3 regions of the Serratia sp. EC4 genome follow, and region 3 is predicted to be linked to each of the others. Evidence: predicted binding sites of a transcription regulator. Region 3 holds the regulator's gene; each other region holds the start of a gene.
What was found. The regulator PurR, encoded in region 3, represses purine synthesis genes. The targets are predictions, from matches to a motif close to CANGCAAACGTTTGCNTG.
Positions count from the first base shown of each region.

Region 1: the regulator PurR is predicted to act here: its motif matches at 8,381-8,398, upstream of serA (phosphoglycerate dehydrogenase).
Region 2: the regulator PurR is predicted to act here: its motif matches at 2,027-2,044, upstream of carA (glutamine-hydrolyzing carbamoyl-phosphate synthase small subunit).

Region 1 covers NZ_JBNIDE010000005.1:41,155-51,551, reverse strand. The annotation lists gene gcvT (glycine cleavage system aminomethyltransferase GcvT) at 1-557, opposite strand, end outside; gene ubiI (FAD-dependent 2-octaprenylphenol hydroxylase) at 1,064-2,266, opposite strand; gene ubiH (2-octaprenyl-6-methoxyphenyl hydroxylase) at 2,348-3,526, opposite strand; gene pepP (Xaa-Pro aminopeptidase) at 3,528-4,844, opposite strand; gene ACP39K_RS16260 (YecA/YgfB family protein) at 4,900-5,478, opposite strand; gene zapA (cell division protein ZapA) at 5,798-6,127, shown strand; RNA gene ssrS (6S RNA) at 6,168-6,350, shown strand; gene ACP39K_RS16245 (5-formyltetrahydrofolate cyclo-ligase) at 6,403-7,011, shown strand; gene serA (phosphoglycerate dehydrogenase) at 7,060-8,298, opposite strand; gene rpiA (ribose-5-phosphate isomerase RpiA) at 8,591-9,247, opposite strand; gene ACP39K_RS16230 (LysR family transcriptional regulator ArgP) at 9,452-10,345, shown strand; gene ACP39K_RS16225 (oxidative stress defense protein) at 10,394-10,397, opposite strand, start outside.
Region 2 covers NZ_JBNIDE010000004.1:173,519-183,915, forward strand. The annotation lists gene carB (carbamoyl-phosphate synthase large subunit) at 1-638, opposite strand, end outside; gene carA (glutamine-hydrolyzing carbamoyl-phosphate synthase small subunit) at 655-1,803, opposite strand; gene dapB (4-hydroxy-tetrahydrodipicolinate reductase) at 2,274-3,095, opposite strand; gene ACP39K_RS14290 (glycosyltransferase) at 3,359-4,618, opposite strand; gene ACP39K_RS14295 (TauD/TfdA dioxygenase family protein) at 4,644-5,507, opposite strand; gene pvcA (L-tyrosine isonitrile synthase) at 5,604-6,569, opposite strand; gene ACP39K_RS14305 (LysR family transcriptional regulator) at 6,782-7,687, shown strand; gene ispH (4-hydroxy-3-methylbut-2-enyl diphosphate reductase) at 7,960-8,913, opposite strand; gene fkpB (FKBP-type peptidyl-prolyl cis-trans isomerase) at 8,894-9,364, opposite strand; gene lspA (signal peptidase II) at 9,366-9,875, opposite strand; gene ileS (isoleucine--tRNA ligase) at 9,889-10,397, opposite strand, start outside.
Region 3 covers NZ_JBNIDE010000003.1:23,106-33,502, forward strand. The annotation lists gene eptA (phosphoethanolamine transferase EptA) at 1-1,386, shown strand, start outside; gene ACP39K_RS10185 (TetR/AcrR family transcriptional regulator) at 1,490-2,110, shown strand; gene ACP39K_RS10190 (alkene reductase) at 2,200-3,303, shown strand; gene gloA (lactoylglutathione lyase) at 3,642-4,049, shown strand; gene rnt (ribonuclease T) at 4,129-4,812, shown strand; gene ACP39K_RS10205 (Grx4 family monothiol glutaredoxin) at 4,881-5,228, opposite strand; gene ACP39K_RS10210 (C40 family peptidase) at 5,645-6,463, shown strand; gene sodB (superoxide dismutase [Fe]) at 6,663-7,241, shown strand; gene cydH (cytochrome bd-I oxidase subunit CydH) at 7,308-7,397, opposite strand; gene purR (HTH-type transcriptional repressor PurR) at 7,722-8,747, shown strand; gene punR (DNA-binding transcriptional activator PunR) at 8,735-9,691, opposite strand; gene punC (purine nucleoside transporter PunC) at 9,815-10,397, shown strand, end outside.

The DNA.
Region 1 (10,397 bases), on a different contig from region 3:
GTGGCGATGAACAGCTCGCCGGCCTGCACGCCGAAGAACGGCTTCATGCCTTCGACCGCGCTTTTTTGTTCCGGGGTGAACAGGGTGCCGGCGCGCTCTTTGGCCTGCGGGCCCTGCACCGCGATCAGCGCCAGATCGTCGCGCACCGTCAGCGCGACGCCATACGGCGCGGCGTGCTCTTCGATCCAGGCCAGGTCTTTGTCGCGGGTGGCGGAGTTCACCACCAGGCGGAAATAGTCTTCAGTGAGGAAATAAACGATCAGGTCGTCGATCACGCCGCCGGAGGCGTTCAGCATGCCGGTGTACAGCGCTTTGCCGGGTTGGGTCAGTTTGGCGACGTCGTTCGCCAGCAGGTAGCGCAGGAACTCGCGGGTGCGGGCGCCGTGCAGATCCACAATGGTCATGTGAGACACGTCGAACATGCCGGCATCCTGACGCACCGCGTGGTGCTCATCGAGCTGCGAGCCGTAGTGCAGCGGCATCATCCAGCCGTGAAAGTCTACCATGCGCGCACCGCACGCCACGTGCTGGTCGTACAGTGGGGTTTGCTTTGCCATCTTTTCCCTCTTTCCACTCGTCGCTAGAAGTTAGGGTGCTGCCACGCAATGCGGCGGAGACTGGCTCGCGGCCCGATCGCCATGGCGCACTGACTGCTCAACACAAATGCTGCGCCGGGACGGGCGGAAACTGCGTGCAACCGCCGTGACGCAAACGATACCTTTCCCTCGAACTTATCACCGAACGACCACATTAACCATAAGTTAAAATAGGCTCATCGCCGTTCCCGGGCGGTAAAACGCCGGGCTAGTGTGCAGAGTTTTTCACTGGAAAAATGCGCCTTAAGGCACAAAATTAACAATTAAAGCGGCAAAACACCGAACTTATATAACAAACCTATGGCCGCACATGGGATCCTGACTTTTGATAACCGAACATGGAATTAGAAAAAGTAATGATAAAAAGCGGCTGAAATTAGATTATTTCAAATGAGGGGTTATATAAGGAAACGCGATGGCATAAGGCGAGAAGCGCGAGCCCGCTGCGGGCTCGCAGAAGGCAGGTGTCAGGCAAGCCACTCGGGCAGATCGTTCAGGCCCATCGCCTGACGCACCAGCTTCGGTTTGACGCCCGGCAGGCTGTCCGCCAGCCGCAGCCCCACGTCGCGCAACAGCTTTTTGGCAGGGTGGTTGCCGTCGAACAGTTCGCGGAAACCCTGCATGCTGGCCAGCATCACCGCCGCGCCGTGTTTGCGGCGGCGCTCATAGCGGCGCAGATAGAGGTGCTGGCCAATATCCTTGCCCTGCCGTTGCAGGCGACGCAGTTCGGAAATCAGCTCGGCGGCGTCCATAAAGCCCAGGTTCACGCCCTGTCCGGCCAGCGGATGCACGGTATGCGCCGCATCGCCCACCAGCGCCAGGCGGTGCGCCGCGAAGCTGCGCGCATAGCGGCCGGTCAGCGGGAACGCCAGCCGTTCGCTTTCCAGGCTGCAGGCGCCCAGACGCATATCGAAGGCCATCGCCAGTTCGCGGTTGAATTGTTCCGGCTCCAACTGCTTGAGACGCTCGGCCTCTTCCGGCGCGACCGACCAGACGATGGAGCTCAAATGCGGATCGCTGAACGGCAGGAACGCCAGAATGCCGTCGCCGTGGAAAATTTGCCGCGCCGTGGCCTGATGCGGCTCTTCGGTGCGGATGGTGGCCACCAGCGCGTGGTGGCGATAGTCCCAGAAGGTAAGCGGGATATCGGCATGCTGGCGCAGCCACGACTGGGCGCCGTCGGCGCCAATCACCAACCGGGCGGTCAGCATACGGCCGTCCTCCAGCGTGATGAAGGCGTCATTCTCGCCCCACGCCACCTGCTTGAGCGCGGCCGGGGTAATCAGCGTGATGTCCGACTGGCTTTCGGCGCGTTTCCACAGCGCCTGCTGGATCACCGAATTTTCGATGATGTGGCCGAGATGGCTGAAGCCGCACTCATCGCCGCGGAAGGCGATTTTGCCGAAGCTGTCGCGATCCCACACTTCCATCGCGTTGTAGGCGCTGGCGCGCTGCTGGAGGATGTCGTCCCACACGCCGATGTGCTGCAGCAAACGCTCGCTGGCGGCATTGATGGCGGAGACGCGCAGCGCAGGCTGCTCCGACGGCGGCGCCATCTCCGGCTGGCGCTGCTCCAGCACCGCCACGCGCAGCCCGCTGCCCTGCAAGCCGCAGGCCAACGCCAGCCCCACCATACCGCCACCGGCGATAATCACGTCAAATGATTGCATGCTGCTCGATTTCCTTAAATAACGCGCGACGCCTTGCCGCGCCGCGTTTTTGGGCGCGCCACAGGGCGCCCGATTCTGTGTCTAACGTTCCACCCAGCCCAGCGTACGCTTGGCGAAGGCGTCGCGCACCGCCGGCAAACGCGCCATCGCCATCAGCCCCAGATTGCGGCCGACCACCAGCGGGCTATAACGATTGGCGAACAGGTGGATCAACCCATCGGTCACGCCGATCGTCGCCTGCTGATCGTTTTGCCGCCGCTGCTGATAACGGCTCAGCAATGCGTAACCGCCGGCGTCTTCGCCGCTGTCTGCCGCTTCCGCCAGCGTTTCCGCCAGCGACATCACGTCGCGCAGACCCAGGTTGAACCCCTGCCCGGCGATCGGATGCAGCGTCTGCGCCGCGTTGCCCACCAGCGCCAGCCGGTGGCTGACATGGCGATCGGCGGTCAGCAGGCCAAGTGGATAACTGTGCCGCTTACCGGCCTTGAGGATGCGCCCCAGCCGCCAGCCGAAAGCCTGTTGCAGCTCGGCGATAAAACGCGCGTCGTCCCAGGCATCCACCCGGGCGCGATCTTCGCGCGCATGGCACCACACCAGCGAACTGCGCCCCTGCGACATCGGCAACAGCGCCAGCGGCCCATAACGGGTAAAGCGCTCGAAAGCTCGCCCCTGCGGATCTTCCGCCGTGGTGACGTTGGCGATGGTGGCGAACTGCGGATAGTCCTCCTGCCGCCACTGCACGTTGCAGGCCTGCGCCAGCGCCGAACGCGAACCGTCGGCCGCCACCAGCAGCTGCCCGCGCAGACGCTGGCCGTTGTCCAGCAGCACTTCCGCCCGCTCCGCGGTGCGGATCACGTCCACCACCCGCGCGGGGCAGTGCAGCGTGACGCCCGGCGCCTTCGTCAGCAGCGCAAACAGCCGCTGCCCGGCGTCGTGCAGTTCGATCACCTGGCCGAGCGCATCGACCTGATAATCCTGCGCCTGCAGATTAACGAAACCGGCGTGACCGCGATCGCTGACGTGCACCTGAGTGATCGGCGTGGCGCAGTCGCGCAGCGCCGGCCAAACGCCGATGCGCGCCAGCTGTTGGCAGGTGCCCTGCGCCAAAGCGATGGCGCGGGCGTCAAAACCAGGATGGCTGCGGTCGTCCGGCCGGGTCGCTTCGACCAGATCCACCGCCATTCTTCCCTGAGTAAGCGACGAGATAGCCAGCGCCAGCGTCGCGCCCGCCATACCGCCGCCAACGATAATTACGCTCATGCTATGACCTTGCCGCCGCCATCAACGCTTCGATGGCATCGGCATCTTTCACTACGGTGGCGGTCAGGTTTTCATTGCCGTCGGCGGTGATCACGATGTCGTCCTCGATGCGGATGCCAATGCCGCGGTATTCCTCCGGCACGTCCGCATCCGGCGCGATGTACAGCCCCGGTTCCACGGTCAGCACCATGCCCGGCTCCAGCAGCCGATCGCGGCTCGGCGTGCCGTAGTGGCCGACGTCATGCACATCGAGCCCCAACCAGTGGCTCAACCCGTGCATAAAGAACTGACGGTGGGCCTGCTCGGCGATCAATTGATCGACTTCACCTTTCAATACGCCCAGCTCCACCAGCCCGACCACCATGATGCGCACCACTTCGTCATTGACTTCGCGGATGCTGGTGCCGGGTTTGAACAGTTCCAAAGCACGCTGCAGCGACGCCAGCACAATGTCGTACACCGCGCGCTGCGGCCGGCTGAACTTGCCGTTGACCGGGAAGGTGCGGGTGATGTCGCCGGCGTACCCCTGGTACTCGCAACCGGCGTCGATCAACACCAGATCGCCGTCGCGCATCTGGCTCTCGTTCTCGGTGTAGTGCAGGATGCAGCCGTTTTCGCCGCTGCCGACGATGGTGTTGTAAGACGGATAACGGGCGCCGAGGCGGGTGAATTCATGATGAATTTCCGCTTCCAGCTGGTATTCGAACATGCCCGGGCGGCATTTTTCCATCGCGCGGGTATGCGCCAACGCGCTGATCTCACCGGCGCGGCGCATCACCGCCAGCTCTTCCGGCGATTTGAACAGGCGCATGTCGTGCAGCCACGGCCGCCAGTCGGTAACGGTGGCCGGCGCCTGCAGATTCTGGCGGAACCCCTTGCGCAGCTTGTCCAGCGCGCCGAACAGGATCTGATCGGCATAGGTGTATTCGCCCTGCGCGTGGTAGACCGCATCCAGGCCGTTGAGCAGCAGGTGCAGTTGGTCATTGATTTCATCGAACGGCAGCGCGCGATCCACGCCCAGCTTCGCCGGCGCGGCGTCTTGCCCCAGGCGGCGGCCAAACCAGATTTCCGCCGTCAAATCGCGCACCCGGTTGAACAACACGCTGTGGTTGTGCGTTTCATCGCTTTTAATCAGCACCAGCACCGCTTCGGGCTCATTGAAGCCGGTCAGGTACCAAAAGTCGCTGTTCTGCCGGTAGGGATAGTCTGAATCTGCACTGCGCGTCGTTTCCGGCGCAGAGAAAATAACCGCCGCGCTGGCCGGCGCCATTTTCGCCAACAGCGCCTGGCGGCGGTTGTTGAATTCCTGCTGAGTCATTGCCTTCTCCTGAAATCATGCCATCCGCACCGCCGGCGGAGGGGCGATAAAACGTTTAGTGCAACGTCGGTTTGATGTTTTCCGGCGCCGTCGGCTTGTGACGGGCGAATTCGCCGTGGCACATGATGGCGGCGACCCGCACATACTCCGCCACTTCTTCCAGCGACTGTTCCAATTCTTCCTGATCTTCGTCTTCGTCGTAGCCCAGTTGCGCGATGTTGCGCAGGTCGTCGATCGCTTCACCGACTTCGTCTTTCACCTGGGCCAGCTTCGGCTGCATCATGCCCAGCCCGAGCAGGAAGTGGTTGACCCAACCGGCCAGCGCGTCGGCGCGATCGAACACGCTGACGATCTCTCCTTCGGGCAGCATCAGTTGGAACAGGAATTCGTCATCTTCCAGCGTGTCGCGCGTCGCTTCATACAGCTGTTGCAGCGGTTGGCTGAGCGCCTGCGGGAAGGCGACGCCTTCGTTGGTCAGATCGTGCACCAGCGCCTGCCAGCCGGCGTCACGGCTGCCGCCGCACAGCAGGCCGCTGATCAGGCCGTGCATTTCTGCCGCGGTCAACGCCACCGACTGCTGGTTGAGGGCCACGGTTAAAGATTGGTAACTTGGAAATGTATTCTGTATAGACATGCGCATTCGTCATCGTTGGCAGGATAAGTTCGTGTTATGCTACCACCAAGGTCCGTCGCTATACCAGATAAGCGCGACACCTCAGTGGCTAGTTATAATCGCGATGTGGCAGGTTTCACACTGCGCCGGCGGGGGGTGAAAGTGCGGTAAATACGCATTTTGAAACCCTTTTTTGACTGGCAATGTGCGCCACAGTAGATTACAACCAGGTACTGAAAAAGGGGTTGTATCTTGGTACCGAGGTATATATAGTGGCGCCCGCTTTGACGGCCCGGCCAGGGCGGACAAGGCTGGCGCGAAATTTAGGCAGGAAGGTGGCATGTCTGCACAACCGGTAGATATTCAAATTTTTGGCCGCTCGTTAAGAGTCAATTGCCCGCCAGAACAACAAGATGCGTTGAATATGGCGGCGGACGATCTTAACCAGCGGTTGCAAGATCTTAAAGTTCGCACTAGAGTCTCCAATACTGAGCAACTGGTTTTCATCGCGGCATTGAACGTCTGTCACGAACTTGCTCAAGAACGGTTGAAAACCCGTGACTATGCGTCCAATATGGAACAACGCATACGGATGCTGCAGCAGACCATTGAACAAGCGCTGCTTGAACAAGGTCGCATCTCTGAACGTCAGGATGCACAATTCGAATAACTTAAGTTGTTGAAATCAAAGTTTCGGCAACGAGTACAAAATTTCTCTGAGATGTTCGCCAGCGGGCCAGTCCCCTGAGCCGATATTTAGTACAAACAGAATGTGTTGCTCCGCGATCGGTGAGCACGCTCGGTGCGCCGAGAAGCCTTAAGATTGCGACGGCACGTTCACCTTGAACCATGGGTTCAAGGGTTACAGCCTGCGACGGCATCTCGGAGATTCCCCTTCTCAGCGGTTTATGTGTGCTGAACGCCACACTGAGCAAGCCTGATACGATGTCTTTTCAACCCCAATTCGCGCAGCAGCGCCAAGCCATTCGTCAACTCATTCGCCAACGTCGGCGCGAGCTTACGCCGGGCCAGCAACGCTTTGCCGCAGACAAGATAGCCGAACGCCTCGTCGCGCATGAACGCATTCAGGCGGCGCACAGCATCGCGGTATTTTTGTCGTTTGACGGCGAACTTGATACCGGACCGCTGATCGAGCGGCTGTGGACGCTCGGCAAACGGGTTTACCTGCCGGTGCTGCATCCGTTCAGCCCAGGCCACCTGCTGTTCCTGCGCTATGCGCCGGAAACGCCGCTGGTGCGCAACCGCTTCAATATTCTCGAACCGCGCCTCGATGTGCGCCAGGTGTTGCCGCTGGGTGAACTGGAGGTGGTGCTGACGCCGCTGGTGGCGTTCGATCATACCGGGCAGCGTCTGGGCATGGGCGGCGGCTTTTACGATCGCACCCTGCAAAACTGGCGCAGCGGCGGCCCCTATCCCATCGGCCTGGCCCATGATTGCCAGCAGGTGGAGCACCTGCCGACCGAACATTGGGATATCCCGCTGCCGGAAATCCTCACCCCGCTCTGCAGCTGGGCGTGGCATGAGCCCAAATAGCAAAAGGCCGGATCGCTCCGGCCTTTTTCGTTGCGGCATGCCGCCGAATCAGAACAGCAGGCGGGCGCGGATGGTGCCGTCGATGGCCTTCATACGCTGCAGCGCGGCGTCGGCGCGCGCGGTTTCCGCTTCGATGTCGATCACCACATAGCCGATTTCCGGCCCGGTTTGCAGATACTGTGCGGCGATGTTAACCCCCTCTTCGGCGAAGATCTGGTTAATCTGCGTCAGCACGCCCGGACGGTTTTCGTGGATGTGCAACAGGCGGCTGGCGTTCGGGCCATGCGCCGGCAGCGACACTTCCGGGAAGTTGACAGCGGACAGAGTCGAACCGTTGTCGGAGTATTTCGCCAGCTTGCCGGCCACTTCGTCGCCGATGTTCTCCTGCGCTTCCTGAGTGGAACCGCCGATGTGCGGCGTCAACAGCACGTTGTCGAACTCACACAGCGGCGAGTTGAACGGATCGCTGTTGGTCGCAGGCTCTTCCGGGAAGACGTCGATCGCCGCGCCCGCCAGGTGATTGCTGGCCAGTGCGTCGCACAGCGCGGGAATATCCACCACGGTGCCGCGCGAGGCGTTGATCAGAATGGCGCCCGGTTTCATCAGCGCCAGCTCTTCCGCCCCCATCATATTTTTGGTCGATGGCGTTTCCGGCACATGCAGCGTCACCACGTCGCTCATATTGAGCAAATCGGACAGATGGCGCACCTGCTGCGCATTGCCCAGCGGCAGCTTATTCTCGATGTCGTAGAAGAACACCTTCATGCCCAGCCCTTCGGCCAGAATGCCCAATTGGGTGCCGATATGGCCGTAGCCGATGATGCCCAGCTTTTTGCCGCGCGCCTCATAGGAGCCCACGGCCAGTTTGTGCCACACGCCGCGGTGCGCCTTGGCGTTGGCGGCCGGAATGCCGCGCAACATCAACAGCAGCTCGCCCAGCACCATTTCGGCCACGGATCGGGTATTGGAGAAGGGGGCGTTGAAGACCGGAATACCGCGTTTGGTCGCCGCTTTCAGCTCAACCTGGTTGGTGCCGATGCAGAAGCAGCCCACCGCCACCAGTTTTTCTGCGGCGGCGAACACCTCTTCGGTCAGATGCGTGCGCGATCGGATGCCGACGAAGTGTGCATCGCGGATGGATGCCTTCAGCGATTCGGTGTCTAACGCACCCTTGTGGTATTCGATGTTGGTATAACCGGCGGCACGTAAATTATCGACCGTGCTCTGATGAACCCCTTCCACCAACAGGAATTTAATCCTGTCTTTCTCCAATGATACTTTTGCCATTTACCCGACCCTATGTTCAGACTTCAGAAGCGGCTGTGACGACACAGCTCCCATCCAACATAACAAAAATAACGCGGGCGGCAATACAAACGATTGCCTGCCCGGCAGGACAAGGCGCAGCGTTGATGGCGGTTTACGGCAGAAAATGCCATAGGGAAAGTTTTCGGCAGAAGCTTTGGGGAGTCAGTTTTCACAATGTGACATAAGTCACCAAATTTGCCGTTTTTCAGAAAAGATATTTTAACCGAAGAATTATGCGGCCCGGCACTGCCGGGCCACAGCCGGCAGAAGTTTATTTGACCACTTTCACGCCTTCCGGGGTGCCGACCAGCGCCACGTCCGCGCCGCGGTTGGCGAACAGCCCCACGGTCACCACGCCGGCGATGCCGTTGATCTTGTTCTCCAGCGCCACGGCGTCGGTGATGCTCAGGTTATGCACATCGAGGATCACGTTGCCGTTGTCGGTCACCACGTTCTGGCGATACTCCGGCAGACCGCCGAGTTTCACCAGCTCGCGCGCCACGTAAGAGCGAGCCATCGGGATCACTTCCACCGGCAGCGGGAACTTGCCCAGCACGTCCACCTGCTTGCTGGCGTCGACGATGCAGATGAATTTCTTGGCGATGGCGGCAATGATCTTCTCGCGCGTCAGCGCCGCGCCGCCGCCCTTGATCATCTGCATATGGCCGTTGATTTCGTCCGCGCCGTCCACGTAGATATCGAGCGAGTCCACTTCGTTGCTGTCGAACACGTGGATGCCGAGGCTTTTCAGCTTAGCGGTGGAGGCATCGGAGCTGGACACCGCGCCTTCGATCTGGTGCTTGATGGAGCCCAGCGCGTCAATAAAGTGGGCGGCGGTAGAGCCGGTGCCGACCCCGACGATGGTGCCCGGCGTCACGTATTCCAGCGCCGCCCAGCCCACCGCTTTTTTCAGTTCATCCTGCGTCATAATATGTCCCTTGCCTCTGTACGAAAACGTGTGCGTATTATAGGGTAAAACGCTGTTTTTCACGCCGGCAGGATCACACTTATTTACCGCAGCCCGCATTTTTACCCGCTTGGCGGCGAGCTGGGGGCGTGATTTTTCCACCTGCGCCGCACGCAAAATGTGGCATAGTGCCGGTATCATTCTAATTTAAGGGATATCTTTCCGATGAAACGCCCAGACTATCGTACGCTGCAAGCGCTGGACGCGGTGATCCGTGAGCGCGGCTTCGAGCGCGCCGCGCAAAAACTCTGTATCACGCAATCGGCGGTATCCCAACGCATCAAACAGCTGGAAAACCTGTTCGGCCAACCGCTGCTGGTTCGTACCGTGCCGCCGCGCCCGACCGAACAAGGGCAAAAGCTGCTGGCGCTGCTGCATCAGGTGGAGCTGCTGGAAGAAGAGTGGCTCGGCAATGACACCGGCGTCGATACGCCGCTGCTGCTGTCGCTAGCGGTCAACGCCGACAGTCTGGCGACCTGGCTGCTGCCGGCGCTGAAGCCAGTGCTGGCGGACTCCCCCATTCGTCTGAATCTGCAGGTGGAAGATGAAACCCGCACCCAGGAGCGGCTGCGCCGCGGTGAGGTGGTGGGCGCGGTGAGTATTCAGCCGCAGCCGCTGCCGAGCTGCCTGGTGGATCGGCTGGGGGCGCTGGACTACCTGTTCGTGGCCTCCAGCGGCTTCGCCGAGCGCTATTTCCCGAACGGCGTCACCCGTTCCGCGCTGCTGAAAGCGCCGGCGGTGGCCTTCGACCATCTCGACGACATGCACCAGGCATTCCTGCAGCAGAACTTCGATCTGTCGCCGGGCAGCGTGCCCTGCCACATCGTCAACTCATCGGAAGCCTTCGTGCAGCTGGCGCGTCAGGGCACCACCTGCTGCATGATCCCGCATCTGCAGATCGAAAAGGAGCTGGCATCCGGTGAACTGATCGATCTGACGCCGGGGCTGTACCAGCGCCGCATGCTGTACTGGCACCGCTTCGCGCCGGAAAGCCGCATGATGCGCAAAGTGACCGACGCGTTGCTGGAACACGGCCACCAGGTATTGCGCCAGGATTAAAACGAAAAAAGGTTCGCCGCAGCGAACCTTTTCTTCAATACAACACCCTTAC
Region 2 (10,397 bases), on a different contig from region 3:
CAACCGATCAGCGATTCATCGATCAGCAGCTCGTTGGTCGGCGACAGGTCCAGGCCGCGTTCGCAGATCTCTTCGAACTCTTCGCGGTTGTAGGCGATGCCGCCGCCGGTGCCGCCCATGGTAAAGGAAGGGCGGATGATGCACGGGAAGCCGACGTCAGCGGCTACCGCCAGCGCTTCTTCCATGGTGTGCGCGATGCCGGAACGCGCGGTATCCAGACCGATTTTCTTCATCGCCACATCGAAACGGCGACGGTCTTCGGCCTTGTCAATCGCATCGGCGGTGGCGCCGATCATGGTAACGCCGAACTCGGCCAGCACGCCCTGGCGCTCCAGCTCCAGCGCGCAGTTCAGCGCCGTCTGGCCGCCCATGGTCGGCAGCACCGCATCCGGGCGCTCTTTTTCGATGATCTTGCGCACCACTTCCCAGTGGATCGGCTCAATATAGGTCGCGTCGGCCATCTCCGGGTCGGTCATGATGGTCGCCGGGTTGGAGTTGACCAGAATGACGCGGTAACCCTCTTCGCGCAGCGCTTTACACGCCTGGGCGCCCGAGTAGTCGAACTCACACGCCTGGCCGATAACGATCGGACCCGCGCCGAGGATCAGGATGCTTTTTATGTCTGTACGTTTTGGCATTTTTTACTGCTCCTGATTATTTGGCGTTAGAACGGTAAGTCTCAATCAGTTCGATAAAGTGATCGAACAGCGGCGCAGCGTCGTGCGGGCCTGGGCTGGCTTCCGGGTGGCCCTGGAAGCTGAACGCCGCCTTGTCGGTGCGGTGAATGCCCTGCACCGTATGGTCGAACAGCGATTTGTGCGTCACGCGCAGGTTCGCCGGCAGGTTGTTTTCATCTACCGCAAAGCCGTGGTTCTGCGCGGTGATCATCACGGTGTTGTTGTCCAAATCCTTCACCGGGTGGTTGCCGCCGTGGTGGCCGAGCTTCATCTTCATGGTTTTCGCCCCGCTGGCCAGCGCCAGCAGCTGATGGCCCAGGCAGATGCCGAACACCGGAATGTCGGTTTCCAGGAACTGTTTGATGGCGGTGATGGCGTAGTCGCACGGCTCCGGGTCGCCCGGGCCGTTGGACAGGAAGATGCCGTCCGGATTCATTTTCAGCACGTCGTCGGCCGGGGTCTGCGCCGGCACCACAGTCAGGCGGCAGCCGCGATCCACCAGCATGCGCAGGATGTTGCGCTTGGCGCCGTAGTCGTAAGCCACCACGTGGAATGGCAGTTCCGCGGCGGTTTTGGCTTCGGGCAGGTCGCCTTCAAGCGTCCAACTGCCTTGCTGCCAGCTGTAGGCCTCTTGGGTGGTGACCTCTTTCGCCAGATCCATGCCCTTCAACCCCGGGAAACCTTGCGCCTTGGCCAGGGCCAGCGCGGCGTCCGGCGAATCGGCGGCGATGATGCAGCCGTTCTGGGCGCCCTTCTCGCGCAGCAGGCGGGTCAATTTGCGGGTATCGATATCGGCGATCGCCACGATGTTGTGACGCTTGAGGTAGTCGGACAGGCTTTCTTCGTTGCGGTAGTTGCTGGCGATCAGCGGGAGGTCGCGAATGACGAGGCCTTGGGCGTGTACTGCGGAGGATTCTTCGTCGGAAGCATTGGTGCCGACATTGCCGATATGAGGATAAGTAAGAGTAACGATCTGGCGGGAATAGGAAGGATCAGTGAGGATTTCTTGATAACCGGTCATCGACGTATTGAAGACCACTTCCCCCACTGCCGTTCCCTCTGCCCCGATGGCCCGACCGTGGAATTGGGTTCCGTCTTCCAGAACCAATAGCGCTGACTTTATCAAAACACCCTCCAAGGAATAATCAATCACAATATTTGCATATTAATTCAGATATCACGATCTAAATCAATGCAAAAACCGTCCGCGAGGCCAATTTTTGGCAAATTGGGCGCATTTTAATGATGAGTGCCTGGCTTGTCTACCCAAACTGCCGTTTTTTGTTTTATTTTTGCAGTTCTCGGCGCGCATGCGGCTTGAGCGCCGATAAAAACACAGAAAACCGGGGCTAGAAAACGGTTGCGGGGAAGAATGACGGAAAACGGCGCCGGAATGGGACAAAAAAGACGCTAAAAAAGCAGAGAGTGGAAAAAAAGGAGATGATTAGCAAAGTAAATATAGATAAATAACATCTTTGACAATGAAACAAAGCCAACATGATATTTATCATGTTAAAAAAAAGGACAATAAAATTATTGCCCGATTATCATAGCATTATGACCAATACAACCACATCACGATGGTATGCAAATCAATTATAACTGGTCCAAATTCAATACATCTCGCATATCAAACAAACCTTTATCCCGGTTATGCAGCCAGGAAGCCGCGCGCACCGCGCCGCTGGCGAAAGTCATGCGGCTGGAAGCCTTATGGGTGATTTCCACCCGTTCACCGATGTCGGCGAACATCGCGGTGTGCTCGCCGACGATGTCGCCGGCGCGAATGGTGGCAAAGCCGATGCTTTTCGGATCGCGTTCGCCGGTATGGCCTTCGCGCGCATAGACCGCACAGTTTTTCAGATCGCGCCCCAGCGCGCCGGCGATCGCTTCGCCCATGGCCAACGCCGTGCCCGACGGCGCATCCACTTTGTGGCGGTGGTGCGCCTCAACGATTTCGATGTCGGTGTAGTCGCCCATCACCTGCGCGGCCTTCTCCAGCAGTTTCAGCACCAGGTTGACGCCGACGCTGAAGTTGGCGGCGAACACGATGCCGATATGCTGCGCCGCAGCGCGGATCGCCTGCTTGCCGGCGTCATCGAAGCCGGTGGTGCCAATCACCATCGCCTTGTGGTGCGCCACGCAAAAATCCAGGTAGCTCCGGGTGCTTTCCGGGCGGGTGAAGTCGATCAAAATGTCGAACTCGCTCGCCACTTTCTCCAGGCTGTCGCTTACCTTAACGCCCAGCGCGCCAATGCCCGCCAGCTCGCCGGCGTCGACGCCGATCAGGCTTGAACCCGGGCGCGACAACGCCGCGCCCAACACCACGCCTTCCGCCTGCTGCACCGCCTGGATCAACTGACGGCCCATCCGGCCGCCGGCGCCCGCAATCGCAATGCGGATTTGTGAATCACTCATGCTTGCTCTCTTCTTGATTTGACGCCTATCCCATTAGGCTATCGATTCAGGGTAACTGCCCCGCTTCAGCGTCGCCAGAGGATTCATTTCATAATTAGAAAATTATGATATTCCCCCGCTTTTATCAGCGGCGCTGTCGTGAGATTAACATTCAACCGATTTGGCGGCCTGCGACGATTGTACATAATCATGCAGTTTCCATGGCAAAAAAATGCAGAAAAAAGGCGCCGAAAACGGCGCCTGGGGAAAGGATCACAGCGTGGTCAGGCGGTAATGGCGGCCACTTCGTTGGCGATTCCCGTCAGCGCATCGTGGCGGGCATAATCCTCACGCACCAGCGCTGCGCGTTGTCGATAGATCGGCTGCTGCAGAATGCGCGTCGCCGCCGCCAGGATCTTTTCAGGGCTCGGCGTGCTGGTGTGCAGGCTGATGCCGCAGCCGGCGGCGACCACGCGCGCGGCCGCCTCCAGTTTGTCTTCGCCCGTGCCGGCGACGATCAGCGGCACGCCGCTGTTCAGCGCATAGTTGATCGAGCCGTAACCGCCATTGGTGATCAGCAGCGCCGCCTCCGGCAGCCAGTGTTCGAAGGAGATGAACTCCCGCACTCTGGCATTGCCCGGCAGCGCGTCCATCAGGCCTTCCGTCGCCCTCCCGCCGGTGGTGGCCAACACCCGCACCGGCAGATGCGCCAGCGCTTGCAGCGTCGGCACGATCAGCTGATGCAGATCGACATTGGCCAGCGTGCCCTGAGACACGATCACCAGCGGCCGATCATCGTCTGCCCCCCACAGCGTTTCTTCCGCCGCCGGCTGGCCGCCGCTGCGCAGCGGGCCGACGAAGCGCACGCCGCTCGGCAGATCGTCACGCTCATATTCCAGCGCCGTGGTGGCCAACTGCAGGAAACGCTCGCAGCCGCCGATCAGCGCGTCGGTGAACGGGCGATTCAGCGGCCGCCCGCCCGCCTGCACCAGCGCGGCATCAAAGCTTTGCTGCACCTCATCAAGCAACACCCGCGTTTCTTCATCCACCAACTGCTCACGGGTCAGCGCCCGCGGCAGCAGCGCCGGCGGGATGCGCGGGCCATAGAAAATGGCGTCGCGCGAAGAATACGACAGCGGCGTGACGCCGATCCCGAACACCGGCGGCCGTTCGGCGGACTGCAACAGCGGCAGCACGCCGTAGAAGCAGTTCTCCACCATCAGCAGATCGGTCTTTTCGGCGGCGATGGCCGCACGCAACTGACGATCCAACAGTGGGATCGGCGCGGCGAAGAAGTCTTTCAGCGCCAGCGCCATCTGCGCGTTGCCCGGCGGCAGCGCGGCGCGCTCGGGGAAATGCTCCTCCAGGTGGCGATAGTCGAAGTCCACCTGCGCGTCGAACGGCACGAAGCTCGCCCCAGCCGCTTCGGCGCGTTCGCGGAACAGCGCGCCGGTCATCACTCGCACCTGATGCCCTTGGGCAATCAGGTGGCGAGCGATGGCTAACATCGGGTAGACGTGCCCCGGAGTGGCGACCGCCGCCATCAGTATCCTTGCCATAATGCTCCTTTTAAGCTTCTGCGTTGGCCGGCTTCAGCGCCAGATTGGCGCACACCGGATTGCTTTGAATATGCACGCGCTGCAAATGACGCGCGGAACGGGCGGTAAAGCCCTCACGGCCGTGCAGCAGCGAGAAGTTGTCCGCCACCACCACGTCGCCCTGTTGCCACTGATGGGCATAATAGTGACGCGGATCGTACAGATGCTGCTGCAGAGTGTGGTGGAACTGTTCCTGCTGTTGTTCCGGCACGCCGTGATATTCCAGCGCATGTTGATTGAGGAATTTTTTCCCTTCCGTCGGCGGTTCATTGTAGCGCATGATCAAGCCCCTGCCGTTCGGGTGCTGCACCACCAGCGGCGAACAGACTTCACCGCCGTAATGCACCACCTGCTTGATACGGTAGGTGATCGAGACCGACAGCCACTGATCCAGCAACGCTTCGTCCGCATTGGCCAGCAGCCGCGTGGTATCGACGAAGGTAGTGCACCCGCCTTCGTCCGGCGACGGCGCCGCCACGCAGTGGAACAGCTGGAATTCGGGAATAGTCGGCTTATACATGCCATCCCAATGCAGCGGGACGTAGCTGCTGTCGAAAATATGATCCTTGGCGTCCGGATGTTCCTTCACGTCCAGCACCGCGCCGAACGGCCACATCATGATCTCGCCCCACTGCTCGGCGTAGCGCGTCAGAACCTCCCCATCGCTGAAACCGGAGTCGAATCCGCGCAGCACCAGCAAGTGATGTTCCTGCGCCAGCGCCCGCAGCGCTGCCACCGGCAGTTCGCCGATCTTTTGCCCCGGATGCTGCGGCGTCAGGATCGCGCCAAACGGGGTATTCGGTTGAATATGGCAATTAAGCGGTTGGTTATTCATCGGTGATTCTCCTTGCATCGAATGTGCTGCTCACACGGCAACGTGCCGTCAAAAACGCGTCCGCCAGGATTTCGGGCGCAAAAGCCTGCAGCGGCCTCAGGCCATCTGCGGTTGTTCGATCAGGTAATGGCTCGGCGTGCCGCGGATCGCCACCAATTCGCCGTCCAGGCTCTGCGCGTCTTTACGCTTCATCAGCACGAACTGGCCGTTCACGTTGGCTGCCACGCCATGCCACGGCGTCAGCCAATCGTCTTTGGTCGGCATCATGTGGATGCCCATTTTCAGACTGTCGACCGGCTGCGGGTGAATCGACAGCCGGATCGCCGCCGGGAAATGCTGCGCCAGCAGATTGCCCCAGGCCCAGCTACGCTGGATCACTCCGCAGGCGCGCCGTTTGGCGTCTTTCTGCAGCGCGGCGTTGGAACCGCTGTAGCCCGGCAGTTGGCTGTCTTCATACAGGAAGCGCGTGATGGCGCGGTACAGCAAGAGGCCCTGTTCGTCCTGCATCAACTGCTGTTTGATCGCCTCTTCCGATTCGGCATAGCCCTCCACCAACAGTTGGCGCAGCAGATCGTAATCATCGGTATGTTCAGCCAGGCCTTTGACGTCGCCGAGGTTGAATACGCTGAGATGCGTCGCGCCCACTTCATGCAGCAGGTTTTCAATTTCGCGCTGATAGTGGTTGATCGCTTCGTCACTGACGCGGATCAGATCGCCGAACACGTGGCCATCTGAGCAGATAACGATATGCGCGCCCGGCGGGTAGTAGAGTTGAATGCGCTGGCATAGCGAGTTGAGGAAGATCAGCGACAGCCGCTCCGCCATGTCCGGCACCGCGCCGATCACCTTGTTGGTGTTGGGCGACTTGGTCGGGAAGGCCGGCAGCACGAATTCGATACGTTGCTCGTTTTCGATGAATGCCCGAATGCGCGGCAATTGCACCTGAGTGACCCGCCGTTCTTCTTCAGCGATCGAGGTGTCGTCGCCGGGGAAACGGCGGCGGTATTGCAATAATTCACGTAGGATCTTTAACGATATTTCTTCTTTCTGAGCGCTGTCCACAATGAGCTCCTGTTACGATGTGGTGCGGGAGTATTATTGATAAGCGCAATAAGATTTATCAAAAAGAGAAAAAATCTCTGCAAAATAATAATCAGCCCGTCGTTTATATGCTTCAGGCAATATAGAAGAGATGATGCTATATTATTAGCCCGTATAATTCACAATCTTGGTTAAGTTGTGCTTAACAAACTATGAGCAATATTTTAAAACGCATGGCCATTTTCTCAAAAGTGGTCGATTGCGGCGCATTCAGCATGGCGGCAAAAGAATTGGGCATGACGACCTCCGCCGTCAGCCAACATATTCGCCAACTGGAGGAGCATCTGGGCATTCAATTACTGTTGCGATCGACGCGTTCATTGAGTCTGACCGAAGCAGGATTGTGTTTTTATGAAGATTGCCTGCTGATGATCCACGCTGCCGAACGTGGCCAACAACGGATCGCCGCGCTGCGCGGAGAGCTGGTCGGCGAACTGCGCGTCGCCACTTCCACCGAATTCGCCACTCACTATCTGGTGCCGGCGTTGCAAAGCTTTCTCGACGAGCATCCTCGGCTCACGCTGCGGCTGGAGATCCACGATGAGAAGATAGACCTGATCGCGCAACGCATCGATCTGGCGATACGCGGCGGCGTGCTGGCCGATTCCAGCTACGTTTCCACGCGGTTGGCCCGCTGCCGCGAAGTGTTGTGCGCCTCACCGGCCTACCTGGCACACCACGGCGTGCCGGATTCGCCGCAGGCGCTGACCCATCACCATTGGGTCACCTTTACGCCGCTCGGCAACCCACAGTTTGTCCGTCTTATCCATCGCAACGGCGATGAACACCGTATGCGCATGACCGGGCGTTTGTTCACCAACAGCGGTATGGCGATGAAGGAGTTGGCGTTGACCGGCAAGGGCATCATTCGCAATTTCTTCGCCAATGTTGAACGTGAATTGCGCAGCGGCGAGCTGATTGAAATATTGCCCGATTGGCGCTTACCGGAAATTAATTGCTACGCCATTATGCCACGTAGGGAGATCCAGCCATTAAAAGTCAGACGATTGCTGGAACATATGAAACTCTATTTGCAGGAGAAGGGATTAACCGCCGTAGAACATATTCGGCAGGAATAGAATAAGAAACATCTGCAACATCCATTATTGTAATTATTGTAATCACTTTGCCAACACCGGGCCTATTTAGATTGCAGCCTAATGATATTCTTATTAATGACTTTTCGCCAGCCTATATAATTAACCACACCGACGTTATTTCAAATGCTCAGAATAAATTTGACTTTAGTTAGCAGAAAATTTGAATATGCATGGAGTGTTATTTTTTACGCGGCTCGCTTTCCAAAAAAAACGGGAAGCCTAAGCCCCCCGTTGTCATTCACTCACGCACCTCAGTCAATCTGACGGACGTCCACGCGCAGCTCTTTCGGCACTTCGAACACGATGTTCTCTTCGCGCCCGCTGATTTCATGCACGTCCAGGCCGCCCAGCGCTTTCAGGCGAGAGATCACCTCCTGCACCAGCACGTCCGGCGCCGAGGCGCCGGCGGTAACGCCGATATTGCGCGCTTCGCTCAGCCAGCTTTCCTGAATATCCGCCGCCGAATCGATCAGATAAGCCGGTTTGCCCACGCGCTGCGCCAGTTCGGCCAGACGGTTAGAGTTGGAAGAGTTCTTCGACCCCACCACCAGCACCACGTCCGCATCGCCGGCCAGGTTGCGCACCGCTTCCTGACGGTTGGTGGTGGCGTAGCAAATGTCATCCTTGCGCGGACCGATAATGCTCGGGAAGCGCTGACGCAGCGCATCGATCACGTCCGAGGTATCATCAACCGACAGCGTGGTCTGCGTCATGAAGCACAGGTTGTTTTCGTCTTTCACCTGCAGCTTCCACACGTCTTCCGGCGATTCGACCAGGTACATGCCGCCCTGCGGGTTGCTGTACTGGCCCATGGTGCCTTCCACCTCCGGGTGCCCGGCATGGCCGATCAGGATCGCTTCGGTGCCGCGGCGGCTGGCGCGCGCCACTTCCATATGCACCTTGGTCACCAGCGGACAGGTGGCGTCGAACAGCATGGTCAGATCGCGCGCCTTGGCTTCGGCGCGCACCGCCTGAGAAACGCCGTGCGCCGAGAAGATCAGGATAGAGCCGTCCGGCACTTCGGCGATCTCTTCGATAAACACCGCGCCGCGCTCACGCAGGCTGTCGACCACGTAGCGGTTGTGCACCACTTCATGTCGCACGTAGATCGGCGCGCCATATAGCTCCAGCGCGCGTTCCACGATGCTGATCGCACGATCAACCCCGGCGCAGAAGCCGCGCGGGTTAGCCAGCAATATTTGCATGCGTCTCCTCCTGCTGCGGATCGATCTCCAGCACTTCGATGTCGAAGGTCACCGGATGGCCCGCCAGCGGATGGTTGAAATCGACGGTGATTGAATCCTCCGCCACCGCGCGCACCACGCCCGGCATTTCGCTGCCGTCGATGGCGGTAAACAGCATGATGGTGCCCACGTCCGGCACGCCGGTTTCCGCGAAGTCGCGGCGCGAGAAGAACTGGACCAGATCCGGGTTCTCCGCGCCGAACGCCGCTTCCGGCTGCAGGGTAAAGGCGCGCTTGTCGCCAGCGCGCAGGCCGAGCAGTTGCTCTTCCAGCGGCGCCGACAGGCTGCCGTCACCCAGGCGGAACAGCGCCGGTTTGCCGCTGCTGCGGGTGGATTCGGCGGTCGAACCGTCTTCCAGTTTCAGCGTGAAGTGAACCAGCACCGCGCTGTCACTGATAACCTGAGCCGTCATATTACTCACCTTTACTCTTTGCGCCTTTGTTCGCCGGCGACAAGAAACCTTCCAGCACGATCATCGCCGCACCCACGCAAATAAAGCTGTCCGCCAGATTGAAGGTCGGGTAGTGCCAGTCACCGACGTAGAAGTCGATGAAATCGACCACAAAACCGTGCCACAGGCGATCGAACAGGTTGCCCAACGCCCCGCCGATGATGAAGGCGTAGGCGATGTTGTTCAGCTTCTGCTGCGCCGCGCTGCGGTACATCATCACCAGCAGCACCGCGACGATGGCGATGGCGATGCCGGCGAAGAACCAGCGCTGCCAACCGCCGTGATCGGCCAGGAAGCTGAACGCGGCGCCGTAGTTGCGCGCGTAAAACAGGTTGAACGACGGGATCAACGGCTGGGACTGGCCCAGCGTAAAGTTAGCGAGGATCCACTGCTTGCTGCCGAAATCCAGCGCCAGCACCGCCACTACAACCCACAGCCAACGCAGGCCGGTCGAACAAATTGGTTTACTCATCAGGCGCGAGTTCTCAGGCAAAGTTACGCTTCTCGCCGTCACCGGCGACGTTGCTCACACAGCGGCCGCAGATGTCTGCGTGCTCCGCCACCAGGCCGATATCGGTGGTGTAATGCCAGCAGCGCGGGCACTTCTCACCTGGCGCCGTGCTGAAGGCGATTTTCAGCCCTTTCAGCAGCTCGGAAGCCTGCGCGTCGGCCGGCGCATCCGCCAAAGGCGCAACGCTTGCCGCAGAGGTCAGCAGCACAAAGCGCAGCTCATCCTGCAGGCTATTCAGACGCGCCGCCAACTCGCTGTCGGCATACAGCGTCACCGCCGCTTCCAGCGAACCGCCGAGGCGTTTGTCGGCACGCGCCTGCTCCAGCACCTTGTTCACTTCGCCGCGCACTTTCAGCAGCTCAGCCCAGAAAGCGTCGTTCATCGACTCGCCTTCCGCCAGCCCGAACAGGCCGTCGTACCACTCTTCAGTGAACACGTACTGCGCGCGTTTGCCCGGCATGAAGCCCCAGATCTCGTCTGCGG
Region 3 (10,397 bases):
GCCGCAGCCAACTATTTCATGTTCAGCTATGGTGTGGTGATCGATGGCAACATGATGCAAAACGCCTTCGAAACCAACCCCCAGGAGGCGACCGCGCTGCTGACGCCGCGCATGGGATTGTGGCTGGCTCTGCTCGGCATTCTGCCGGCGGTGGCGGTCTGCTTCACCCAAATTCGCCAGACTCGCCCCTGGTGGTACATGGTCGGGCTGCGCGCCGCCAACGTCATGCTGTCGTTGGTAGTGATCCTGATCGTCGCCGCGCTGTTCTACAAAGACTACGCTTCGCTGATCCGCAACAATAAAAGCGTGGTGAAGATGTTGACGCCTTCCAACTTCGTGGCCGGCACCATCAAGTTTACCGAACAGCGTTACTTCACCCGCAATCTGCCGCTGGTCAAGATCGGCGAAGATGCGCGTAAAGGGCCGCTGATCGCCAGGCAGACCAAGAAAACGCTGGTGATCCTGGTCGTGGGCGAAACCGCCCGCGCCGAAAACTTCTCCCTCGGCGGTTACGGGCGCGAAACCAACCCGCGCCTGAAGCAGGACGACGTGGTCTACTTCAAAAACGCCAGTTCCTGCGGCACCGAAACGGCGATCTCCGTGCCCTGCATGTTCTCCAACATGCCACGCAAGGAGTACGACGCGACTCAGGCGACGCACCAGGAAGGCATGCTCGACGTGCTGGCGCATGCCGGCGTCAATGTGCTGTGGCGCGATAACGACGGCGGCTGCAAAGGCGCCTGCGACCGGGTGCCGCACATCGACATGACCAAGCTGAAACTGCCGCAGGACTGTGACGGCGAGGTTTGCATGGACAACGTGCTGCTGTACAAGCTGAACGACTACATCAATAGCCTGAAAGACGATGGTGTGATCGTGCTGCACCAGATGGGCAGCCACGGCCCGGCTTACTATCGCCGCAGCACGCCAGAGTTCCAGGCGTTTTCACCGACCTGCAACAGTAATCAGATCCAGGATTGCAGCCATGAACAGTTGGTGAACACCTACGACAACTCAATCCTGTATACCGACGCGATGCTCGATGCCACCATCAAGCTGCTGCGGCAGTATGACGATCGGTTCAATACCGCGCTGGTCTATTTGTCCGATCACGGCGAATCGCTGGGGGAGAACGGCATGTATCTGCACGGCACGCCTTATGTCTTCGCGCCGAGCCAACAAACGCACGTGCCTTTCCTGATGTGGATGTCGGCCGACTATCAGCGCAATTTCGACATCGATCGCCAGTGTCTGAATACGTTGGCGGAAAAGGACGAGGTTTCACAGGACAACCTGTTCCACACCCTGTTGGGCATGCTGAACGTACAGACCCGCGAATATCAATCCCAGTTGGATATCCTGCAGCGTTGCCGCAACGCGGCGTAGCGCTTAACTTCCGCGTGCCGCTGGGGCACAATGTCGTGCAGACAAACCGGCGTTTTGTGCGCCGGTTTTTTTATTCCCATTGACCTAGACCAATCGGTCTATTATGCTCGGCACCATGATGACCAAATCAACGCATTGCAACGTGGATACACGTGAACATCTGCTCGCCACCGGCGAAACCCTCAGCCTGCGCCTGGGCTTTACCGGCATGGGGCTGAGCGAACTGCTGGCCACCGCGGGCGTGCCGAAAGGCTCGTTCTACCACTATTTTCGCTCGAAGGAAGCCTTCGGCGAAGCGATGCTGCAGCGCTATTTCGCGCATTATGATGCAGAAATGCAGGCGCTGTTTGCCGACAGACGCGGCGATGCCCGCCACCAGCTGCTCGGCTATTACGCCCAGGCTATCAGCTACCACTGCCGCAGCGAATGCCACAACGCCTGCCTGGCGGTGAAACTTTCCGCCGAGGTGAGCGATCTGTCGGAACCGATGCGCCATGCGCTGGAAACGGGCACCGCTCGCGTGATCGGCCATCTGCAGGAGGCCATCGAGCGCGGTATCACCGAGGGCTCGCTGTCGGTGGCCATGAGCCCGGCGGCGACCGCGGAAACGCTGTATTCACTGTGGCTCGGTGCCTCGCTGCGCGCCAAGATCCGTCATTCGCTGGCGCCGTTAACCAGCGCGCTGGAAAGCATCGAGTTGCTGCTGCGCCCGCCGCAACGGTAACGACAACCGTCTTTTTTCGTGAAAAATGCAGTTCGTGTTTTTTTATCGCCCATCACTAGACGACCGGTCTATTAAATACAGGATGCACTATGAAGACTGAAAAATTGCTCTCTCCGCTGAAGGTTGGCGCCGTCACCCTGCCCAACCGCGTGTTTATGGCTCCGCTGACGCGTCTGCGCAGCATCGAACCGGGCGATATTCCTACGCCACTGATGGCGGAATACTATGCGCAGCGCGCCGGCGCCGGCCTGATCGTGACCGAAGCGACGCAGATCTCCTTCCAGGCGAAAGGCTACGCCGGCGCGCCGGGCCTGCATACCCCGGAACAGATCGCCGCGTGGAAACACATCACGCAGGCGGTACACGACAAAAACGGCCACATCGCCGTACAGCTGTGGCATGTAGGCCGCATCTCCCACGCCAGCCTGCAGCCGGGCGGACAAGCGCCGGTCGCGCCTTCGGCAATCAACGCCGAAACCCGCACCACCGTGCGAGATGAAACCGGCGCCTGGGTGCGCGTACCGACCTCCACACCGCGCGCGCTGGAAACCAGCGAGATCCCGGGCATCATCAACGATTTCCGCCAGGCAACCGCTAACGCGCGCGAAGCCGGCTTCGACTTCATCGAGCTGCATGCTGCCCACGGCTATCTGCTGCACCAGTTCATGTCACCGGCTTCCAACCAACGCACCGATCAATACGGCGGCAGCATCGAGAATCGCACCCGCCTGACGTTGGAAGTGGTCGACGCCACCATCGCCGAATGGGGTTCCGAACACATCGGTATCCGCATCTCGCCGCTGGGGCCGTTCAACGGGCTGGACAACGGTGAAGATCAGGAAGAAGCGGCGCTGTATCTGGTGGAAGAGCTGAATAAGCGCAACATCGCTTACCTGCACATCTCCGAACCGGACTGGGCCGGCGGCAAACCGTATTCCGACGCCTTCCGCGACTCGGTGCGCGCCCACTTTAAAGGGGTGATCGTCGGCGCCGGCGCCTACACCGCTGAAAAAGCCGAAGCGTTGATCGAAAAAGGTTTTATCGACGCGGTGGCCTTCGGCCGCAGCTACATCGCCAACCCGGATCTGGTAGAGCGTTTCCGTCAGCACGCCCCGCTGAACGAACCTAAGCCGGAAACCTTCTACGGCGGCGGCGCCGAAGGCTATACCGACTATCCGTTTCTGGCGAAGTAACCCGTCCTGACTCCAACGGCCACGCAATCGCATGGCCGTTTTTTTTATGCGTCGCGCGCAAAAAGGCCCGCTCGAGGCGGGCCGGTGTTCCCTGGTGTTGATCTTTATTGCCGTTCGATTTTTACACGATCGCCGCTGGAATAGATAATTGATTGTGCAGATCAATTACTCTGTATCGATCGGTACGCTCGATCAATATTTAGACACCCGCGACGCGAGACCATGAAGTGACATTGTCACCAACTCGTTACGTTGAATTCCCTTGCGGGACAAGGCTATACTCGCTTGTGCTTCAATCCACCCGCCGTCTGCCACGGCACAGTCAATTCAGAGGAATTATGCGCTTACTCCATACCATGATCCGCGTCGGTGACCTGCAACGCGCCATCGACTTCTACACCAAGGTATTAGGCATGCGCCTGCTGCGCACCAGCGAAAACCCGGAGTACAAATACTCCCTGGCTTTCGTCGGCTATACGGAAGAGAGCGAAGGCGCGGTTATCGAACTGACCTATAACTGGGGCACCGACAGCTACGACATGGGCACCGCCTTCGGCCACCTGGCGCTGGGCGTGGACGACGTTGCCGCCACCTGCGACAGCATCCGTCGCGCAGGCGGCAAAGTCACCCGCGAAGCCGGCCCGGTGAAGGGCGGCACCACGGTCATCGCCTTCGTCGAAGATCCGGACGGCTACAAAATTGAGCTGATCGAAAACAAACACGCCGGTCAGGGCCTCGGCCACTAAGCCTCCCCTTCAGGGCGCGCTGGCGCCCTGCTGATTCTCCGCGCGATAGCGCCTGCAACCAGGCGCAAAATTTGCCATAATGCGCGCTGCATTCGATGAAGATAAGAAACTGATGGCCGAAAAAAGTGATCTTAACGCCCTGAGTGGTCGTTTTCGTGGGTTTTATCCCGTAGTAATAGATGTTGAAACCGCCGGCTTCAACGCCAATACCGATGCGTTGCTGGAGATCGCCGCCGTCACGCTGAAAATGGATGAAGATGGCTGGCTGCAGCGGGACGAGACCCTGCACTTCCACGTGGAGCCTTTCGAGGGCGCCAACCTGCAGCCGGAAGCGCTGGCGTTTAACGGCATCGATCCGCACAACCCGTTGCGCGGCGCGGTCAGCGAATACGACGCGCTGCACGCCATTTTCAAAGCGGTGCGCAAAGGGCTCAAGGATCGCGGGTGCAACCGGGCCATTATCGTGGCGCACAACGCCAACTTCGATCACAGCTTCCTGATGGCCGCGGCCGAACGTGCCGGCCTGAAGCGCAACCCGTTCCATCCGTTCGCCACCTTCGACACCGCCGCGCTGAGCGGCCTGGTGCTGGGCCAAACGGTGTTGGCGAAAGCCTGTATCGCGGCCGGTATGCCGTTCGACAGCAGCCAGGCGCACTCTGCGCTGTACGACACCGAGCAAACCGCCCTGCTGTTTTGCGAGCTGGTTAACCGCTGGAAACGTCTCGGCGGCTGGCCGCTGCCCGCCGGCGATCTCGCCGAATAAAATCAACAAAAAAGGCGGCCCAGTTTGCACTGGCGCCGCCCGTTACGCGATAATCGCAAGCCCGTCGATTAAGACTGCTGGTCTTCTTGCGCTTTATATTTTTCTGCCGTTTCTTTGATCAGTTGCTGCAGTTCGCCGCGCTGATACATCTCGATGATGATATCGCAACCGCCGACCAGCTCACCATCTACCCACAGCTGCGGGAACGTCGGCCAGTTGGCGTATTTTGGCAGCTCGGCGCGGATGTCCGGGTTCTGCAAAATGTCCACGTAGGCGAAACGCTCGCCGCAGGCGGACAGCGCTTGCACAGCCTGCGCGGAAAAGCCGCAGCTCGGCAGCTTTGGCGAACCTTTCATGTACAGCAGAATCGGGTTTTCAGCGATCTGGTGCTGAATTTTTTCAAGTGTCGTCGTCATTTATTGCTTCCTCAAGCCACATTTCATGGCTACAACATGCATCACGCGGGCTATTGTAGCGGCTGGAACAGTCGCAAGAAAACGCCATCTTTTGCAAGGATATTCGCCCGCCGCCGATCGCGTTTCACCGGCCACGTCATTCCGGTCAAAACATACGTTGAGAATAACATTTTTAATCCGACCATTTCACTAATATATTGCGCCGCGATGACGGCGCGGCTTAATTATATCCGCCACCGTCGCCTGGCGCTTTTTTATACATCAACAGGCTGATTTTAAACCAAAAAAAATGTCATTAACGTTTTCTCACAATATGGATTATTATTTATGAGTTCTTCGCTGTTTTATATGGCGAAGTTCGGGAATACTGTAACTCTTTCGATATCCGTTTCGGGGCCAAGGTTGGTGACGTCGACATGCGTTTAATTCTTACGCTCTTTGCGCTGCTGTTTACGCAGCTCTTCTTCAATCTGGCGCACGCTGCGCCACAGGCGCGCGTTGCCGCCGAGCAGCGTAAAAGCCATGTTAATGAAGCGCGGCCCGATGACCGCAGAAAAAAGAAAGCGGATAAAGCCGCCAAAAAAGCCAAAGTGACGGCCCCCGAGAAAAAAACCAGGACCGCCAAGGTCAAAAGCGAGAAAAGCGCGAAAAAGATCGTCAGCGCCAAACCCAAGGCCAAAGCGCAGAAAATCGCCAAGATTAAAGTCACCCCGCCGAAAAAGGGCTATAAAAAAGGCTACGGCCGCCACCGCGACGCCGGCATGGCTATCGCCAAGCTGGCGCGTGATGAAAAACCGTTGAAACTCAGCCCGGCGCACAAAAAGCGTTACCAGCACGCCAAGCAGACCGCGATGGCCAAGCTGATGGATCAGATGGGCAAACCTTACCGCTGGGGCGGCAGCTCGCCGCGCACCGGCTTCGACTGCAGCGGCCTCATCTATTACGCCTATAAAGACGTGGTGAAAATCAAGATGCCGCGCACCGCCAACGAAATGTATCATCTGCGCGACGCGGCGCCGATCAAGAAAAGCGAACTGGAAAGCGGCGATTTGGTGTTCTTCCGCATCAACAACCGCGGCGTGGCGGATCATGTCGGCGTCTATCTCGGCAACGGCAAATTCATCCAGTCGCCGCGCACCGGCGAAGAGATCCGCATCAGCCAGCTCGACAACGACTATTGGCAGAACCACTACATCGGCGCACGCCGCGTAGTGACGCCGAAAACCATCCGTTAATTCCCTGTTCTGCGCGGTTGCGGCCCCGGTCGCAACCGCCTGCTCAAGCTATCGCCCATCGCACTCTCCCTCGCGCATTTCTCGCTTTTCCTCCTGTTTTTTATGATGAAAATTGTTAAGATTGAATGACCACAATAAAAAACGGCCCATCTGGCTCCCGCCTCGGCGGGAAAAAAGTGGCGCTGTAAAGGAGGAAGCAATGTCGTTTGAATTACCTGCATTACCGTATGAGAAAAACGCGCTCGAGCCGCACATCTCCGCCGAGACCCTGGAATACCACTACGGCAAACACCACAATACCTACGTAGTTAACCTGAACAACCTGGTGAAAGGCAGCGAGTTCGAGGGCAAATCGCTCGAAGAGATCATCAAGACCTCCAACGGCGGCGTGTTCAACAACGCTGCGCAGGTGTGGAACCACACCTTCTACTGGCACTGCCTGTCGCCACAGGGCGGCGGTGAACCGCAGGGCGAACTGGCGGCCGCGATCGTCAAATCCTTCGGCTCTTTCGCTGCGTTCAAAGAACAGTTCACCGATGCCGCCGTGAAAAACTTCGGCGCCGGCTGGACCTGGCTGGTGAAAAAACCGGACGGCGCGCTGGCGATCGTCAACACCTCCAACGCGGCAACTCCGCTGACCGGTGAAGATAAACCGCTGCTGACCGTTGACGTGTGGGAACACGCGTATTACATCGATTACCGCAATGCGCGTCCAAAATACCTGGAAAACTTCTGGGCGTTGGTCAACTGGACATTTGCGGCGGAAAACCTGGCGTAAACGCAGGCCTTGCCTAAGTAACGAGGCGCAGCCAGAGGCTGCGCCTTTTTTAAAACCGGCGGGAGATCAGTTCAACGCGGCGACAAAGCTGAAAGCGATGATCATCGCCAACGCGCCGACGGTAGTGAACAGAGACATCTTCAGATCGGTATCCATGACAACTCCTTTAAAATGGGCTTTCCTAAGGATAAAAGGCGCACAATTAGTACGTCAAATCATTTTCCCACAGTTCGCCGATAAAATCTTGTTATCATTTCCCGGTTTATAATCTCGATTACCTCTTCCACTTTTGTTCAATATGCGACAAAATTCGCAGTTCACAACTGCGTACCGGCATCCATGCCCCTCCTGATTAAGCGCTGAAGACTTCAACACACTAAAAACTCAGTTTTCGCTTCTCTGGAGAAGGATCTACGTAGGCAAACGATTAACATCACACTTACATGCTGTAAACATGTGAGTTCAGGAGTCATTCCTTACATGGCAACGATTAAAGATGTGGCCAAACGCGCGGGCGTTTCCACCACCACCGTTTCGCACGTCATCAATAAGACTCGTTTCGTCGCCGAAGAGACCAAAGCGGCCGTGTGGGCCGCCATCAAAGAGCTGCACTACTCGCCGAGCGCCGTGGCGCGCAGCCTGAAAGTCAATCACACCAAGTCGATCGGCCTGCTGGCCACCTCGAGCGAAGCGCCCTATTTTGCCGAAGTGATCGAGGCGGTGGAAAACAGCTGCTACAGCAAAGGTTACACCCTGATCCTGTGCAACTCGCACAACAATCTGGACAAGCAGCGCGCCTACCTGGCGATGCTGGCGCAAAAGCGCGTCGACGGCCTGCTGGTCATGTGTTCCGAATACCCGGATCAACTGCTGGGCATGCTGGAGGACTACCGTAATATCCCGATGGTGGTGATGGACTGGGGCGCCGCGCGCGGCGACTTCACCGACACCATCATCGATAACGCGTTCGAAGGCGGCTATCTGGCCGGCCGTTACCTGATCGAGCGCGGCCACCGCGATATCGGCGCCATCCCGGGCCAGCTGTCGCGCAACACCGGCGGCGGCCGTCATCAGGGCTTTATGAAGGCGCTGCAGGAAGCGCATATCGACATTCGCGAAGAGTGGATCGTCCAGGGTGACTTCGAGCCGGAGTCCGGCTACAAGGCGATGCACCAAATCCTGTCGCAAAAACAGCGGCCGACCGCGGTATTTTGCGGCGGCGACATCATGGCGATGGGCGCCATCTGCGCCGCTGACGAGCTGGGGCTGCGAGTGCCGCAGGATATTTCCGTGATCGGCTATGACAACGTGCGCAACGCCCGCTACTTCACCCCTGCGCTGACCACCATTCACCAGCCGAAAGAACGCCTGGGAGAAATGGCCTTCACCATGCTGCTGGATCGCATCATCAGCAAACGCGAAGAATCGCAGGTGATCGAAGTGCATCCGAAGCTGGTCGAACGCCGTTCGGTCGCCGATGGTCCGTTCATCGACTACCGCCGCTGATCATCTTCCCTGCCGGAGGCCTGCGCGGCTTCCGGTGCCGCCTCACTCAGCCACTCCTGATTCAGCGTCTCGCCATCGCCCAAGTACGCCAGCAGCCAGCTCATCGCCGGTGACGGTTTATCCTGTTGCCAGGTCAGGCAGCAGGGGCTGGCGGGAAACGGCTGCTGCAACTGCAACGCCTTCAGCTCACCGCGCTGCACCCGCGGCAGCGCCAGATGCGCCGGCATCATGCCGACGCACAATCCGGCGCACAAACAGTCGAGCGCCGAGGTCCAGTCCGGCACCACCAGCCGCCGCTGGTTATCCAGCGTCCAGGTGACGCGCTTGGGCAGATTGCGCGAGGTGTCTTCCAGACAAAGCGCAGGGTATGGCCTCAACCGATCGTCATTCAATGGCCCTGCCAGCTGCGCCAACGGATGCTGTGGGCTGACTACGCACAGCCAGTTCATATCCCCCATGTCGCGGAAAGCGAAGCCGCCGCCGACCGGCACCGCGCGCGTGGCGCCGATCGCCATGTCCACCCTGCCGTCCACCAACGCATCCCACACGCCGTTGAACACCTCGGGTTGCAGCATCAGTTCAACGTCGGGGAAATGGCGGTAGAAATCCAGCACCAGCTGGCGGCTGCGCTGCGGTTTGACGATGATGTCGACTGCGATATTCAGCTGGCCGCGCCACCCGTTGGCCACCTGTTGACAGTGGCGGCGGGTGTCGAGCATTTTTTTGATAACAACTCGCGCATCCTTGATAAACAGCGCGCCGGCCGGCGTCAACTCCACATCACGGTGACGCCGCTCAAACAGCGGCACCGCCAGCCATTGTTCCAGTTGCCGCACGGTATAGCTCACCGCCGACGGTACCCGGTGCAGCTCCTGCGCCGCCGCGCTGAAACTGCCGGTGCGCGCCACCGCGTCAACAACTTCAAGAGAATATTCAGACCACATCGCTTTGCCTTCAATTTTTTTAACAGCACTTTGCAAATATTACCGTTTCACAAGCAGAGATCCAGCCGGATACACTGGCCGGCGCTAAAAACCTGCGACACTAAAATATTAACGAGAAATACCATGCGAAACTCCTTTGGTTTTATGTTCTACCTCGCCGGCCTGAGCATGCTGGGTTATCTGGCGACCGATATGTACCTGCCCGCCTTCGGCGCCATGCGGGAGGAACTGCAAATTTCCGCCGGCGCGGTCAGCGCCAGCCTGAGCATCTTTCTGGCCGGCTTCGCCTTCGCGCAGTTGCTGTGGGGGCCGCTCTCCGACCGACTGGGCCGCAAACCGGTATTATTGATTGGCCTGTCGCTGTTCGCGCTCGGCTGCCTGGGCATGCTGTGGGTGGAAAATGCCGTGCAGCTCTGGATACTGCGCTTTATTCAGGCCGTCGGCGTCTGTTCCGCCGCCGCCATCTGGCAAGCGCTGGTGGTCGACCGCTATCGCGAAGGCCAGGCCAACCGCGTATTCGCCACCATCATGCCGCTGGTGGCGCTGTCGCCGGCGTTGGCGCCGCTGCTTGGCGCCTGGCTGCTGAACCACGCCAGTTGGCGCGCGATCTTCGCCGTGCTGTTGGCCATCACCGCCCTGCTGCTGCTGCCGACGTTGCTGCTCAAAGATCGCGCCAAAACGCAACCCGCCGCCGATGCGCCAAAAA